Regions from separate parts of the Shewanella sp. FJAT-52076 genome, predicted to be linked through region 2. Evidence: predicted binding sites of a transcription regulator. Region 2 holds the regulator's gene; the other holds the start of a gene.

Region 1 (5,262 bases), 1.5 Mb from region 2:
CCCAGCAACTGGCTGGCTGCAAGGAGTTTTAATTTAAAGGCGGCGTGATGTTCGGTTTCCAGTACGAACAGGTCGATGGTATCGACAAAGTCCTTCAACGAAGAGGCATAAAGACGTGAGTTTTCCTCTTCGATGAAGTATTTCATCACCTTCCATTTGTCGATAACCAGCAGATACTGATCTTTAAGGCGTTGGGGCGTACTCCAGTCAAGGGAGTTCTTGAGTGCCGGTGAATAGAGCGTGGCTTCAAACTCACGGATTTTATCTTCGGCCTCGTCACTGCCGGAGTTGGCATAAAACATTAACCGGTAACTCTGCATCCGCAGTGAGCCTGAAGCATTGATGGCACGGGCATCGCCCAAGCTGTATGACAGGTTGGCGAGTGCGAAGATAGATAGCCCACTGGAGAGCAGGATAAGCACCATCATCAGCCCGAGAATCTTGGAGGTGAGACTGCCACGTTTCATGAAAATTCCTGTCGAGAAGGAGAGCCGATGTTTGCAACTAAAGCCTATGTTCTACATTAGCTTTTTCTTTACCACACCCGTACTCATGCAAAAGTGTGAACAATGACACATCCAGAGTTTGATCTTGTGCAAACTTTGGCTCCGATACCACTTAATAGGTATGTAAAAGGAGAGTTAACAGGACTACTTTTGACCCTGGAGATGTCGTGGGTATTTCAGAAACACAAAAACTAACACGGAGATGAGATGGTGAGAAAGCTAACCGGAAAATCCTTTGCGCTGAGCGCATTGGTCGCCGCCAGCTTTGTAGCTGCCGGTGCGATGGCCAGTGATAAAACCGAGCCACGCAATGATGTATACAAAGACAAATTCAGCAAACAATATAACAGTTGGCACGCGACTGCCGAAAGCGAAGCCATCACAGATGCGCTGGAGCAGGATCCTGCACTGGTGATTTTGTGGGCCGGCTACGGTTTTGCCAAAGACTACAACGCCCCCCGTGGTCACATGTATGCACTGACCGACGTGCGCAACACCCTGCGTACCGGTGCTCCTACCTCAGCCGAAGATGGCCCAATGCCAATGGCCTGCTGGAGCTGTAAGAGCCCTGACGTGCCCCGTCTGATTGAAGAGCAGGGCGAATCAGGCTATTTCACCGGCAAGTGGGCCAAAGGTGGCGCCGAAGTGGCCAACACCATTGGTTGCGGTGACTGTCACGAAAAAGGCACCCCAAAACTGCGCCTGTCACGTCCATTTGCTTCCCGCGCCATGGAAGCCATTGGTACCCCATTCGACAAGGCTTCCAAGCAGGATAAAGAATCCATGGTGTGCGCCCAGTGCCACGTGGAGTACTACTTCGAAAAGTCTGATGATCGCAAAGGTTTCGTGAAGTTCCCATGGGACGGCGGCACCACAGTGGAAAACATGGAAGTCTATTATGACGCCATCCAATTTGCTGACTGGACCCACGCTGTGTCCAAGACCCCAATGCTGAAAGCGCAGCACCCAGGTTATGAAACCTGGAAACTGGGTACTCACGGTCAAAACAATGTGTCCTGTGTTGACTGTCACATGCCGAAAGTGACCAACGAACAGGGTAAGAAGTTTACCGATCACAAAGTGGGCAACCCATTCGATCGTTTCGAAGAAACCTGTGGTACCTGCCACAGCCAGGACAAAGAACACATGCTGACCGTCTACAAGGACAACAAGTCCAAAGTGATGGAGCTGAAGTCCAAGGCTGAAACTCAGCTGGTTGCTGCTCACTTCGAAGCCGGTGCTGCCTGGAAAGCCGGTGCCACCGAAGAAGAAATGAAGCCTATCCTGACCAACATCCGTCACGCTCAGTGGCGCTGGGACTACGCCATTGCTTCTCACGGTGTGTCTGCACACGCTCCAGCTGAAGCCCTGCGCGTACTGGGTACTGCCGTGGACAAGGCTGCCAATGCCCGCGTTCAACTGGCACAGTTGCTGGCCACCAAAGGCGTGAAGCAGCCAATCGAGCTGCCGGACATCTCTACCAAGGCCAAAGCTCAGGCTGCTCTGGGTATGGACATGGACAAGATGAACGCCGATAAGGCCAAGTTCAAGCAAGAAATGCTGCCCAAGTGGGAAGCAGAAGCCAAGGCCCGCGAAGCCACTTACAAGTAAGCAGCAAACCCCAAGCCTGCATACACAAAGCCCCCGCATTGCGGGGGCTTTTCTTTGGCAGAATTGAGTGTTGCAGCAATTTATTTGATGAGTTTCAGCAATGCCCTGAAACTGTCACCAACCGCATGATGTTGCAGTTCAAACAGCAGCGACTCCACGTTGGTGAGTTTGGCGCCGGCCTCACCCATCATTTGCAGCCCCAATGCTTTATTCTCGGCGGTGCGGGACCCCATGGCATCGGCCACCAAATGCACATCAAAGCCGTTGTCCAGCATGTCACGGCAGCTTTGATACACACAAATATGGGTTTCTATGCCACACAGCAGCACCTGCTTGCGCCCGGTGTTGTTAAGCGCTTGCTGAAACTCATCACAGGCCCAGCCACTGAAATGTTCCTTGGGAATTGGGCTGAAGCCTTCGAGCACAAGTCGGAGTTCTTCAGAAGTGGGCCCCAGCTTTTCCGGTAACTGCTCTAACCAGAGAATGGGAATATCAAAAATTCTTGCCCCGCTTATCAGGGTGATCAGCTGCTGGTGCATGGCTTCTGAGTTGTGCATCAGTCGGGCCAGTTTGCCCTGAACATCCACGACTACAAGCACAGTTTCACTTGGCTTAAGCATGTCTCGCCTCCTTGGTTTTACCCAGTTAACCCCTTTTTGATGCCGCTGCCAATACGCCGAAAGTCAAATGCACCACATTGGTGCGCAGTCTGCATAAGTGCACTTTTTTTGTGCGAATTTATGCGCTCAATTTGTGCGTAAAATGTAATAAATATATTAAAAACATTGTGTTGAAACTTTGGCGCGATGCTTGAAATGTCTTTGTCAGGCAAGACATACAACAATCAGTGGAGGCCGGAATGAAACTGGTGAGTGCAATCATCAAACCCTTCAAACTCGACGATGTGCGTGAAGCCATCGCCGGCATGGGTATCGAAGGTATGACAGTAACCGAGGTCAAAGGTTTTGGCCGTCAGAAGGGGCACACCGAGCTGTATCGCGGTGCCGAATATCAGGTGGATTTTCTGCCCAAGATAAAGCTGGATATCGCAACCAAGGCTGAAAATGTCGAGCTGCTGTTGGAGGCCATCGTAAAAGCGGCCCATACCGGCAAAATCGGTGACGGTAAAATCTTTGTCACCGATTTAGAGCAAGCGGTCCGGATTCGGACCGGTGAAACAGACGACGAAGCACTGTAAGGGGAAGCGAGATGGAAGAAATCAGCAAACTGGGCCTGACAGTGGCCGAACTCAGATTCGCACTGGATACCTTTTACTTTTTGATCTCCGGGGCCTTGGTGATGTGGATGGCGGCAGGCTTCGCCATGTTGGAAGCGGGTCTGGTGCGCTCCAAAAACACCACTGAGATCCTCACCAAAAACGTGTGCCTCTATTCAATTGCCTGTATCACCTACCTGATCGTTGGCTACAACATCATGTATGTGGACAACCCTGAAGCGGGTTGGTTGCCAAGCTTCGGTACCCTGATTGGTACCCAGGCCGCCGATGCCGACCACTCACTGGAATCAGACTTCTTCTTCCAGGTGGTGTTTGTGGCAACCTCCATGTCGATTGTGTCCGGCGCTGTGGCTGAACGCATGAAACTCTGGGCCTTCCTGGCATTTTCCGTGGTGATGACGGCGGTAATCTATCCGGTCGAAGGCTTCTGGACCTGGGGTGGCGGCTTTGTCAGCGCGGCCGGTTTCGTGGACTTTGCCGGTAGCGGTATTGTGCACATGGCCGGTGCTGCCGCGGCACTGTCCGGCGTGATTTTGCTGGGCGCCCGTAAAGGTAAATATGGTCCATCGGGTCAGGTTAACCCTATCCCTGGCTCCAACCTGCCAATGGCGACTCTTGGTATGTTTATCCTGTGGATGGGCTGGTTCGGCTTTAACGGTGGCTCACAGTTGATGGTGTCCGATGCCGCCAACGCCGCCTCTGTCGGTAAGATCTTCGTCAATACCAACTCGGCTGCGGCTTTCGGTGCCATTTCTGCCCTTATCGTCTGCAAAATGATTTGGGGCAAGGCCGATTTAACTATGATATTGAACGGTGCGCTGGCGGGTCTCGTGGCCATTACCGCAGATCCCCTGTCACCTTCACTGGAGTTCGCCGCCGCCATTGGTTTGCTGGCTGGTGCCCTGGTGGTGTTCTCTATCGTGGGCTTTGATCGTATCAAGATTGATGACCCCGTGGGTGCCATCTCTGTGCACGGCGTGGCCGGGGTGCTGGGTTTGCTGTTGGTACCTGCATCCAATGCCGATGCGACCCTGGGCGGACAGCTGTTTGGTATCTGTGCCATCTTTGCCTGGACCTTCGGCGCCTCCTTCCTGGTGTGGTTTGCCCTCAAGGTGACCATGGGGATCCGTGTCAGCGAGGAAGAAGAATACAATGGTATGGATGCTTCAGACTGCGGTATCGACGCCTACCCCGAGTTTGTGACGGTAAAAACGGCCAGTTAATCTTCAAAACTCAGACAAACAGCAGGCTCAGGCCTGCTGTTTTTGTTTCGCTTGTATTTGGCAAAGCAGGGGAGGGATACTGACTTGAGCCTGGATATCAGGCCGGGGACGCCATGCTGAGGTTGAGGGGAGACTGAGGTCGCAAGGAGACCGGGGCTGAATAGAGGCCGGGGCTGAAGGGAGAGTTGGAAATGCGGATAAAAAAGTTACTCGTGCTGACAATGCTGCTGAGTTTGGGTGCTACCGCCGGGCAGGTGGTGGTGCGAAAGAGTGATGAAGCCTTCGATGCCTTTGCCGTTCGTGACCAACTGGCCCGGGAGCATCAGTGGCAGGAGGCCATACGGGCTCAGCAACAACTGGATATACTGCAGTCTCTGCCACTGGGATGTATGTTGGTGCCATCCCCCTATCGGTATTTCAGCTGCAATGGTCTCTTCTACAGACCTTATTTGTGGCAGGGACGAGAGCTCTACATTTCCGTTCCCAATCCTGAGGCTGAAGGACAACCTGCCAGCCAGTCAAACGAGGGAACAGAGCGTTAAACTTTTGTTACGTATTGAGTGGGCTTTTCGTGCCAAATTGACGTAGTCTCAAGTGAGGCCAATCGATTTTGGAGGCGCCGATGTCTGCAAGAATACTCTGTTGCCTGTTACTTCCTTTGCTGGTGTCCTGTGCCGCCACTTCC
Region 2 (5,262 bases):
ACAGCTAAAGGCTTATCGATAGTGCCAAGGCGGCCATGGGGAATGGCAATACCATTGCCAATACCGGTGCTGCCCATTTTTTCACGGGCCAGCAGGCTTTCGAATATCTCTTGAGACGAGAGGGAGGGATTCTGGGCAGCAGCGAGATCGCTAATCAGCTCCAGCACCTTTTTCTTGCTGCCCGGAGTGGCACAGCTAGTGCACTCCGGCGCCAGGATGGTACTTAGTTCCATCGTTAATGTTTGGTCAGTTTCTCTTTGTGTTTAATAACCTGACGGTCCAATTTATCAATTAGGGCGTCAATGGCGGCGTACATGTCTTCATGTTCTGAAGTGGCGAATACCTCGCCACCGTTGAGGTGAAGCTTGGCTTCTGCGATTTGCTGCAATTTCTGAACATTGAGAACAACGTGGACATTATTGATCTGTTCGAAATGGCGTTCAAGCTTGGAGAACTTGCTCTCTACGTAGTTACGCAGTGAATCAGTGATTTCGATATGATGCCCAGTCAGATTGATTTGCATAGACACTTTCCTCCAAAGACCTTGGGTGGGTTATAAACTCTTACGTTGGTTCGACGGTGGGATCAGCATCGCTTCTCGGTATTTGGCGATGGTGCGTCTAGCAACGTTGATTCCTTGTTCTGCCAGAAGTTCCGCCATTTTGCTGTCGCTCAATGGTTTCTTCTGATTTTCTGCCGCCACCAGTTTCTTGATAAAGGCGCGGATGGCAGTAGATGAGCATTCTCCGCCATCTTCGGTCCCGACGTGGCTGGAGAAAAAATATTTGAGTTCAAAGATACCCCTTGGGGTATGCATGAACTTTTGGGTGGTGACCCGTGAGATGGTGGATTCGTGCATCTCTACCGCTTCGGCGATATCGTTGAGCACCATGGGTTTCATGGCCTCTTCACCATACTCAAAAAAGCCCTGCTGGAACTGCACTATGCAATTGGCGACTTTCAGCAAGGTGTCGTTGCGGCTCTCCAGGCTCTTGATAAACCACTTGGCCTCCTGCAAATGCCCGCGGATAAACTGGCTGTCAGCTTGGTTGCGACTGGTGCGTGCCATGGCGGCATATTGCTGGTTCACACTCAGTTTAGGCATACAATCGGGATTAAGCTCTACAACCCAGCGGCCATTTTTTTTACTGACCGAGACATCTGGAATGACATACTCATCCTTGGTGCTGGTCACAGACTCACCGGGACGGGGGTTCAGCCCCTGAATGAGGATGATTGCATCCCTGAGTTCTTCTTCCTTGAGGCGGGTTTTACGCATCAGGGTACGGAAGTCGCGGTTGGCAATCAGATCCAAATGGTCACGGATAAGCAGCTTGGCGTTGTCCAGATGGGGGGTATCCGCCGGGAACTGACCAAGTTGAATGAGCAGGCACTCTGCCAAATCACGGGCAGCTACCCCGATGGGGTCGAAGTGTTGAATGCGTTTGAGCACGGCCTCAACTTCGTCAAGCTCGACTTCTTCATCGCCCACGGCCTCGAGAATTTCTTCAAGGCTTTGGGTTAAGTAACCCTTTTCATCAATGGCATCTATGATGGCAGTGGCAATGGCCAGATCGGTATCGGAAAAAGGGGTGAGATTTTTTTGCCACTCGAGATGTTCGTACAGACCTTCACTGGTTTCGCCCTGAAACGGCATATCATCTTCGCCACGGATCCCAGGACCGGAAACGGGGGCAGCCGTAAAGACTTCATCCCAGGTGGTATCCATTGGGAGCTCGTCCGGCATGGACTGCTGACTGATAGCGTCTGAAGTTTCCAGCGAAGCACTGTCACTGGTGTCGTTTGAGACGGACTCCTGGCTGAACTGGTCGTCAAATTCTTTATCGCCGCCGTCGGCATCAAACTGATCGCTGCCCAGTTCGTCGTCCAGCTCCAACAGGGGGTTGGCGTCGAGGGCTTGCTGAATTTCCTGTTGCAGTTCAAGCGAAGAGAGTTGAAGCAGACGAATGGCCTGCTGCAACTGTGGCGTCATTGTGAGTTGTTGTCCCAGTTTTAGCTGGAGCGACGCTTTCATTGTACTGCGAATCCTTCACTAAATTATTCAGGTAGAAAGCTTTTCTATCAGGTTATCCGGTGATTTACCACCCTGATTATCCGGATATGAGAAGGGGGCTTTGTTAATTAACTATAGCCTGAATTGCTCACCCAAGTACACTGCACGCACCTGCTGATTGTCGAGGATTTCGGCAGGGGTGCCTTCGGCAATCAAATCGCCATGGCTGACGATATAGGCTTTTTCGCACACATCGAGGGTTTCCCTCACATTGTGGTCGGTGATAAGCACTCCGAGGCCACGATTCTTGAGTTGCTCGATAATCTTTTTGATATCGATAACGGAAATCGGGTCGACCCCGGCGAAGGGCTCATCCAGCAGGATAAATCTGGGGTTGGCGGCAAGTGCCCGGGCAATCTCGACCCGGCGACGTTCACCCCCTGACAGTGACATGCCAAGATTGTCACGGATGTGGGTGATGTGGAACTCTTCCAGCAGCTGCTCCAGCGACTCTTCACGCTCATCGGCGTTCAGCTCTTTGCGCATCTGCAGCACGGCCATGATGTTATCGCGCACCGACAGCTTGCGGAAGATGCTGGCTTCTTGTGGCAGGTAGCCAATGCCTTTGCGTGCCCGCAGGTGCATGGGATCCAGCGTCAAGTCATCATCGTTGATGTGTATGCTACCCTTGTCGCTCTGTACCAGGCCTACCACCATGTAAAAAGTGGTGGTTTTACCGGCCCCATTGGGGCCCAGTAAGCCGACCACCTGGCCGGTATTTACGGTGAGGCTGACGTTTTTGACAACCTGGCGGTTTTTGTAACTCTTGGCGAGATTACTGGCCTTCAGGGTCAGTTGGGTCATTGCTGCTTCTCTTGCTGAGGTTGCTCAGTAGTGCCCTTATCCTGCAGATCCTGCTGGTAATTTTCGGGCTTGATGATGGTGATAACCCTGTCGTCTTTTTTACCGCTGCTTTGGGAAGTGAGCTGCTGCTTTTCGATATCGTAAACGATGGAGTCGGCGCTGACCTGGCTGCCATCCTGCTCGACCTTGGCATTGCCTTTGAGGCTCATAACACGACTGTCGATGTTGTAGCTGATTTCGGTGGCACTGGCATGCACGGTGCGGCCATCTTCCACCTGCTGGCTGTAGGTGGCTGGGTTACCCTTGGCAAGCAGAATACGTCTGCCGCTTTTCTCGTCGGTGAACGAGCTCAGTTCATCAGCCTTGAGCACCAGGCTGCCCTGGGTCAGGGTAACCGGGCCTTCATAAACGATGCGCTTGTTTTTCAGATCGGCATAACTGTTGGCCGCGGCAATTTTTACTTCCTGGCTCAAATCAAACTTGGTGTTGGCCAAAGCCACAGCGCTGCAGGTGCAAAGCAGCACCAGAATGAGCGACTTATTTAGGTTCATAGGTTCCCTTAATCTTGCTTAAGAGCTTAACTTCTTTGGCATTGAGATCAGCATAGAGGCCATGGCCGCTCAAGTGGAAGTTATTGCCGCTGATAATAATTTCTTTGTCGGAGGTGAGGATCATCGTCTTGAGATCCAACTCCAGGTAACTGGTATTGAGCTGCTGCAGTGGCTCGTCTATGGTCAGGGCCTCAATCAGTACTTCTTCTTCGAGCATGACCTCATCGCTGACCTTGTCCAGTCTGCCGGTTTTGGCGGTGAGACGCCATTCGCCCTGGCCATCTTCGGGAAACAGGGTGTAAACAGGCTGAGTAAACAGAGTTTGCGCATCACCATCGAAGTGTTCCATGTAGGAGGCACTGACGCGGCTTTCCAACTTGCCCTCGGCGTTGTAACTGATACTGCGAAGGTCGGTTGCCACGTAATCAGGCTTTTGCACACTGTCTGTGAGCTGAGGTTGACTGGCCTTTTTGCTTTGCACCTGCCAGTAGAGCGTCAGCGCGGTGCCGAACAGCAAAATGATGGCGAGTGTGACCCGATTCATACGCTCATCCCGTGGGCCGAATCGAACTTATCCTGGCTCATTAGCAAGAGATCGGCGAGTTCTCTGAGGGCTCCATGCCCACCGGGTAGCGTTGTGACCATGTCGGCGTGTTGGCGAACAAAGGGATGACCATCGGCGACACAAACCCCGAGTCCCACTGCTTTCATCACAGATAAATCCACCATGTCATCACCAATGTATGCCACTTCGGCCCCATTGACGCCATAGAGGCCAAGTAACTCTTCATAAGGCACGAACTTGTTATCAACGCCCTGATAGATATGGGCGACTCCGAGGGCCGTCATGCGGTGTTCCACAATCTGGGATTTGCGCCCGGTGATCACCGCCACCGCGATACCCGCACCCTGCAGGGCTTTGACGCCATAGCCGTCACGGGTATGAAATGCCTTCAGCTCTTCCCCCTGATTGCCAAGGTAGATGCGGCCATCGGAGAAGACCCCGTCTACGTCGCAAATGAGCAGCTTGATACCTTTGGCCTTGTTCCAGATGGCATCATCAATGGGGCCGTAGAGTCCTTGGTGCATCAGATAACCCCTGCTTTAACCATGTCCAGCATGTTGAGCGCGCCGATTGGGCGTCGCTGGGCGTCAATCACAATCAGGCCGTTGATATTTTTTTCATCCATGAGTTTAAGCGCTTCGGCAGCCAGCATGTGCTCACCAATGGTGATGCAATTGCGGGTCATCACATCGGCAATACTGGTTTGACGCAGGTTAATTTGCGCATCAATCACCCGGCGCAGGTCACCGTCGGTAAAGATGCCTTCCAGGGCACCTGAAGCATTCACAATCGCCGTCATCCCCAGGCCTTTCTTGGAGATTTCATACAGGGCATCGGTAATACAAATATCGTCATGCACCAGTGGCAGCTCGTCCCCTTTATGCATGACATCACTGACATGCAGCAGCAACTTGCGGCCCAGGGCGCCACCGGGATGTGACATGGCAAAATCGTCTTTGGTGAAACCTTTGGCCTGCAGCAGTGCAACCGCCAGGGCATCCCCCATCACCAGGGTCGCCGTGGTGGATGATGTCGGTGCCAGCCCCAGGGGGCAGGCTTCTTCCGGCACCTTGATACACAGGTGCAAAAGCGAATGCTTGGCCATGGTGGACTCAGGCTTGCCTGTCATGGAGATGATAGGAATACCACGGCGTTTAATCACGGGCATCAGGGTAAGAATTTCACTGGACTCACCGGAGTTGGAGATGGCCAGCACTATGTCGTTGTCGCTGAGCACGCCCAAATCGCCGTGGCTCGCTTCCCCCGGA

The links. Region 2 encodes sigma-54, which starts transcription at its own class of promoters, with help from an activator protein. Its sites were predicted from a motif close to GTTGGCACGNNNNTNGNNT; they were not measured.
Region 1: K0H79_RS03290 (P-II family nitrogen regulator) is a predicted target of sigma-54. The motif match lies at 2,915-2,933, and genes of this name have one in related genera.

The regions. Positions count from the first base shown of each region.
Region 1 is NZ_CP080415.1:756,332-761,593, forward strand. Features, by position in the region: gene narQ (nitrate/nitrite two-component system sensor histidine kinase NarQ) at 1-467, opposite strand, end outside; gene nrfA (ammonia-forming nitrite reductase cytochrome c552 subunit) at 714-2,117, shown strand; gene K0H79_RS03285 (hydrolase) at 2,198-2,737, opposite strand; gene K0H79_RS03290 (P-II family nitrogen regulator) at 2,977-3,315, shown strand; gene K0H79_RS03295 (ammonium transporter) at 3,327-4,577, shown strand; gene K0H79_RS03300 (hypothetical protein) at 4,769-5,119, shown strand; gene K0H79_RS03305 (lipopolysaccharide assembly protein LapB) at 5,200-5,262, shown strand, end outside.
Region 2 is NZ_CP080415.1:3,625,799-3,631,060, reverse strand. Features, by position in the region: gene ptsN (PTS IIA-like nitrogen regulatory protein PtsN) at 1-233, opposite strand, end outside; gene hpf (ribosome hibernation promoting factor) at 236-523, opposite strand; gene K0H79_RS16075 (RNA polymerase factor sigma-54) at 554-2,035, opposite strand; gene lptB (LPS export ABC transporter ATP-binding protein) at 2,147-2,878, opposite strand; gene lptA (lipopolysaccharide transport periplasmic protein LptA) at 2,875-3,429, opposite strand; gene lptC (LPS export ABC transporter periplasmic protein LptC) at 3,416-3,973, opposite strand; gene kdsC (3-deoxy-manno-octulosonate-8-phosphatase KdsC) at 3,970-4,521, opposite strand; gene K0H79_RS16050 (KpsF/GutQ family sugar-phosphate isomerase) at 4,518-5,262, opposite strand, start outside.